DNA from 2 places in the Pseudoalteromonas sp. S3785 genome. Region 1 is predicted to be linked to the other one. Evidence: predicted binding sites of a transcription regulator. Region 1 holds the regulator's gene; the other holds the start of a gene.
What was found. The regulator LexA, encoded in region 1, represses DNA repair genes until DNA is damaged. The targets are predictions, from matches to a motif close to TACTGTATNNNNATACAGTA.

Region 1 (3,206 bases):
GTTGTATATAACCAGCGTTTAAAACCTTTGGCTGGATGGTGGCCGTGGTGAGCGTCATTGGCGTGTGGTTGTTCTACTATGCTACTCATTAGTTCGCCTCCCCATCAGCATCAAGTGCTGCCTGAATTTCACTAGGTTGGATAACATCACCCGTATCGTTACCCCACGCATTGCGTTTGTAGGTAATTACTGCCGCAAGTTGCTTTATAGATAACTGCTTTGCAAATGCCTGCATTGCGGTGCCAGGACGGCCATGAATTACAATATCTATATGATCTTTTATATCACCAAGCACAATGGGGCTGCCTTTAAGCGCTGGAAACACACCCGGTAACCCCATACCTGTTGGCTGATGACACGCAGCGCAACTTGCCATATACACTTGCTCACCTAGCGTCATTAACTCTTCTTTAGGAATCGTTTTCTCAAGTAGGGCTGCATCGGCTAATGCCGCTTTCTGCTTAGCTTGCTTAGCATCTGCAAGCCACGCGTTAAAATCCTCTTGTGACTTAGCTTCAACTACCACGGGCATAAAACCATGATCTTTACCGCACAGTTCGGCGCATTGGCCACGGTAAATACCCTCTTCGTTGATGTTGGTCCACGTTTCATTAATAAACCCCGGGTTGGCATCTTTTTTAACGGCAAAATCAGGTACCCACCAAGAGTGAATAACATCATCAGAGGTCATTAAAAAACGCACCTTTTGATTAATTGGCAGTACTAAAGGTTTATCAACCTCAAGTAAGTAATTAGGGTTTTTATTAGCAAGGTTGGCTATTTCGTCTTGAGGGGTAGACAAAATAGAATAAAACTCCACGTCTTCGCCCATATATTCATAATGCCACTTCCACTGTGATCCAGTGATTTTAATGGTTAAGTCGGCCTTACTGGCATCTTCCATTGCAATCAAGGTTTTAGTGGCAGGGATTGCCATGGCAATTAAAATAACAAACGGAATGGCAGTCCAAAGAATTTCTACTTTGGTACTTTCATGAAATTGGGCAGGAACTGCCCCTTTAGATTTACGGTGATGAATTAGTGCCCAAAACATAATTGCGAACACTATCACCCCAATCACACAACATATTAAAAATATTGTCATGTGTAGCTGATATACATTATTACTTATATCGGTTACGCCCTTGCGCATATTGTATTGGCTATTAGCCAGCACTTGCTGCGGGAACATAATCAATACAAGCCACAAGGCAGAGGTCAGTTTACCCATGTGACGGCTCCTTTGATGCTATTGCGAATGCAAAGCGAAGAGGCATACGGCTTAAACGCCAATTCGTTATTTTTATTATTTAACCAACCTAATTTGTTTTGATTGGTATAGCTGCGTCAACAATGAATGTGTATTTGTGTGTTCTCAAAACCAAAAAGCTGTGAGTTATTGTTAGCCCAGCACATTAATGATTAGCTAAAAAACGTACAACAAGCAAGTTTTAGTATAAAAAACAAACAAGTTGTATTTTAAAATAAGCTTTAATTACGCCAGCTTAAACACAAGTTAGTTGCTAAATAGCGAGTAAAACTAGGGGGTGCATCATATAAAAGAGGAGTTAAGTGCGAGTGCAAAAAAGTTTACAGGCTAAATAATTTTAGGGCGCTTTGAGGTAGCGGAAGGTCTTTCTTAAAACAAAAATGCACACTTAAAAGTGCGCATTTATAAAAAGTTACTTAAAAATAGTTAAAAATTACATCCAGTCGGCATTTCTTATTACGCCAACAGCTAAACCTTCAATATTAAAAGATTCGTTTTCAAGGTCTACCTCTATAGGCGTAAACTCTTCGTTTTCGGCGTGTAATAATACTTTTCGGCCTGCTTTTTCGAGGCGCTTTACGGTTACGTCTTCATCTACCCGCGCAACCACAACTTGGCCGTTTTCAGCTGTTTGAGTACGGTGTACAGCAAGTAAGTCGCCGTCCATAATGCCTATATCTTTCATACTCATACCGTTAACACGCAGTAAAAAGTCAGCGGCAGGTTTAAACATAAGTGGGTCTATTTTGCAGTGGCTCTCAACATGTTCTTGCGCCAAAATAGGCGAACCCGCTGCAACTCGACCTATTAATGGCAGACCTAGTTGCTCTGGCTCTTCTTCTTCAACCAATTGAATACCACGGCTTGCGCCTGGCTTCATTTTAATAACACCTTTTTTGGCAAGCGCTTTTAAGTGCTCTTCTGCGGCATTAGCACTTTTAAAACCTAGTGTTTGCGCAATTTCGGCACGTGTAGGAGGCATACCAGTGTCTTTAATAAAAACTTTTATTAGTTCGAGTATTTGAGCTTGGCGTTTAGTTAATGGTCGCATACAACTGGTTTTCCATACAGTACATTTAACTGTGAGTATATACAGTTAAATAAAAATCGCAAATTTAAATTGCGCTTTAAAATAGCTAAACACACCGCACTTGGATATATTTTAGGTAATTACAGACGTTCAGTATTTAAAATGCTATAAATTTGCTTTCAACATAAAGGAGTAATTATGAGTATTTGGCACCAACCCATCACTTTAGCGCTTTGCAAACAGTTAGAGGAAGGCATTGACGGCCAAGGCACATTAATGAAAACCATGGGTATTGAAGTCACAGAAATTGGTGACGATTACCTAGTTGCCACAATGCCAGCAATTCCTGAGCATCATAATCCTATGGGGATGGTTCACGGTGGTGCAAATGTAGTACTTGCCGAAACAGTAGCAAGCTATGCTGCTAATTTTGTTGTCGATTTTACAAAGTTTTATTGTGTAGGGCAGGAAATTAGCGCAAGCCATTTAAAAGCATCTCGCAATGGTACTTTAACTGCAACCGCTAGGGCTTTTCATATAGGTAAACGTAGTTCTGTGTGGGAAATAAAAATAACAAATAGCCGCAATGAGCTGTGCTGCGTATCAAAAATGACCGCAGCAGTTGTAGAGCGCAGATAATTACTTATTGTTATTTTTCGATAGGATAAATAGTAATTTCCATACCTGCACCAATCGCAGATATACGTAGCAGTGTGTCTGCATGTAAGGCTTGGTTAAAACATTTAGGCGACGTGCCCGATTCAAAGCCAATATCAAACGTTCTTCGCGAGCAGCTGAGCCATTGTTTAAGCGCATTACGTGAACACGACTCAATAAGCTCGCACAAATGGTTAATCGCTTTATCTGGTGTTGATATTTCACCTGAGGCTTCAATACGCGCAAGTT
Region 2 (3,206 bases), on a different contig from region 1:
TTATGGGGAATAACCACACTTCATAGGCTCTGCCTTGCCTAAAAACCAAACACACTGCTGCAAATTCAACCATCAAAGGTCAACACGCCCTGGTGGTTAAGTTCGTTATTGAAATTACTTAAGCGTCGTTATACTTTAAGTGTATTACTTTATAAAGCGTGGCATTTTTTATATTTCTTAGCACTTCCGCAAGGGCAGGGGTCATTTCTATTAACTTTAATATCGGCTACCGGATTAATAATACCCTCTAAATAACGCCATTCACCATCCTCTTTTATAAAGTCTGATTTCTCATCCAGTTCACAATATAAGTTTTGGTAAAAATAATACGCGTTAAAGGCAACAGAGCCTCGCTCATCACTTTGTTTTGTGTCGCGTACAACTAATTTTACAAAGCGGCAGCTATTGGCAAAGTCAGCAATTTCATTTACTGGGTTTTGTGCTTGTTTTTCTTTAGCGTAAGTTTTAAATACATAAGATGCATTTTTTAATGCATAAGCACTAAAGCGCGAACGCATTAATTGCTCAGGTGTTTCTGGGGTTTTTATATCAAGATGATAAGGTTGGCAACAGTCGCCATAATTAAGCTGACTGTTGCATTTGCAGGCGCTGGTACTGGTTACACTCATAAAATACTAATTAACATAAATCAAAAATGTATTTTACCAGCTTATTGAGTAAGTGATATTGCTGTAGTGCTGGTTTTTTTAGTAAAGCAAAATAGCTTAGCGCTTCTTTTATTTAAATTAAGCGATAAATTAACAAGCTGTTGCTCACTGACTATGTCGGTCCACGTAATAATGGCTGCAAAATTTCCATTATGGAGTGCGGAGTTAAGCACATACTCTAAATTTACTAAATGCTTTTGCCTTATCACAAGCAATTTGCTGGTATCAATAGAGCAGCTATCTAGTAAGGCTTTACTGGGCACATGGTCAGGCGCAATTAGTAAGGTCCACGCATTCGAGCTATTGTATTGGTGCAACACTTTTAGCATCTCAAATGTTGCAGAAATTTCATCTTCTACTTTTATTAAGTTTACTAACTCATTTTCGTCATGTTGTTGGTAGCTTTTAACGTTTCTTACGGTAATTGGCTGTAGCATAGGTCTCACTCACTGGGTTTATATACAGTACATGTATACAGTAGTTTATACAGTTGTTGTGTGCAAGTGTTTTTTGTTATTTTTTATACAGTTGATGACTTTAAAAAATAAATAATAAAAATAACACTTTAAAAACAGTTGCTTATAATTTATCTGTGAGAGTGAAAAATGAGGGTGCTTGCGCAACTGTATAAAGTGTAGCAGCGCTATACAGTACTTAAGAGGTGGCTATACAGTTGTTTTAATGTGTTTTACAGTACTTAGTAATACAGTAGTTAGTCATTTTTGGGGATTAAGTGAGCATACTGTATTTGGTGTATTTGCTCAAACAAGCTTGCTGCGTAGCACTGCGCGTCTTTAAGACGTTTGGTGTCGATATATTTTCTTAAATCATCTAAAGCAGCGGTTGCCGGTTCATAGCCTTGGCTACTGGCTAAACTAAGCCATGCTGCTGCGTGAAATACACTTTTTGGTACGCCTTGGCCTTTGACAAAAAATAATCCTAAATAAAACTGGGCGCGATGATTTCTGGCCATTGCGGCAAGACGCATCCATTTAGCTGCCAATGGTGCTTGATTATGTTTTAAATAATACAGTGCTTTATTAAGTGCTGTGTGCTCGCTTACATCACTATTGCTTTCAGCGCTTTGGTTTATAGGCTGAGTTACAAAGTCTAAAATGTTGTTTAATTGCTGCTCTAAGTCTTGTCCGCTAGGCTGAGTCTTATTCATACATTTTCTTTTATATAGTTTCTACGTCAACAGTTTAGTATATCGCAAGGTAAAATGTCCTGTTTATACTTAATTTTATGATAAAATCTCGTCACTTTTTACAACCACAAGTCTATTATGCTCGAAGCTCTATTTAAACTCCGCGAAAACAACTCCAATGTGCGACGCGAAAGCATTGCAGGAGTCACTACTTTCATCACTATGGTTTACATTGTATTTGTTAACCCTGCAATGCTTGCTGAAGCAGGCATGGATCAAGGTGCTGCATTTGTAGCCACTTGTATTGCAGCTGCTATTGGCTGTTTTATTATGGGGCTGTGGGCCAATTATCCTTTAGCACTTGCGCCAGGTATGGGCCTTAACGCATTTTTTACTTATGGTGTAGTTTTAGGGATGGGTTATAGCTGGCAGGCTGCATTAGGTGCGGTATTTATGTCTGGTTGTATATTTTTAATATTAAGTTTGTTTAAGGTCCGCGAGTGGATAATTAATGCGATTCCTTTGGTTTTAAAACAAGCTATAGCAACAGGTATAGGCGCGTTTTTAGCGTTAATTGCACTAAAAAATGCAGGGATTATTGTTTCAAGCCCAGCAACATTAGTGCAGCTTGGTGATATCACTTCGGCGGGCCCTTTATTAGCTATATTAAGCTTTTTTGTTATTGCGGCTTTACTTTATCGCGATATAAAAAGTGGCGTACTTATTAGCATTTTGCTAGTAACAGGTATTGCGTTAAGCCTTGATTTAGTTCAGTACCACGGCGTAATTTCAATGCCACCGTCTATTTTACCTACGTTTATGCAACTTGATTTTGCAGCGGCCCTTGAACTTTCCATGTTAAGCGTAATTTTTGCGTTTTTGTTTGTTGACTTATTTGATACATCAGGGACGTTGGTTGCGGTAACTCAAAAAGCAGGCTTGGCCGATGAAAAAGGCAACATGCCGCGCTTAGGGCGTGCTTTAAGTGCTGATAGTACAGCGACCATTGCCGGCGCAATGCTGGGTACTTCAACAACCACTTCTTATATTGAGTCTGTGGCCGGTGTATCGGTTGGCGGGCGTACTGGCTTAACAGCCGTCGTTGTAGGTGTATGCTTTTTGCTAATGATGTTTTTTGCGCCGCTTGCGCAAATGGTGCCAGCCTATGCAACAGCGGGTGCTATTTTATACGTTGCGGTATTAATGCTGCAAAACCTTAAGTTTGTGAACTGGGATGATATGAGCGATGCAATTCCGGTAAGTGTTGTACTGCTTATGACGCCACTTACATTCTCTATTGCACATGGTATTGCGCTTGGTTTTATATCGTATACTGCGGTTAAGTTACTATGTGGTAAACGCGATCAAGTGAGTATTAGTGTGTGGATTTT

Region 2: a site for LexA is predicted at 1,129-1,148, ahead of CWC17_RS14880 (SulA-like leucine-rich domain-containing protein). Genes of this name have one in related genera too.

Annotation. Positions count from the first base shown of each region.
Region 1 is NZ_PNCT01000031.1:31,107-34,312, reverse strand. Features, by position in the region: gene ctaD (cytochrome c oxidase subunit I) at 1-89, opposite strand, end outside; gene coxB (cytochrome c oxidase subunit II) at 89-1,231, opposite strand; gene lexA (transcriptional repressor LexA) at 1,704-2,321, opposite strand; gene CWC17_RS09120 (PaaI family thioesterase) at 2,499-2,939, shown strand; gene CWC17_RS09115 (hypothetical protein) at 2,950-3,206, opposite strand, start outside.
Region 2 is NZ_PNCT01000057.1:36-3,241, forward strand. Features, by position in the region: gene CWC17_RS14875 (YchJ family protein) at 150-629, opposite strand; gene CWC17_RS14880 (SulA-like leucine-rich domain-containing protein) at 671-1,105, opposite strand; gene CWC17_RS14885 (SEL1-like repeat protein) at 1,381-1,836, opposite strand; gene CWC17_RS14890 (NCS2 family permease) at 1,954-3,206, shown strand, end outside.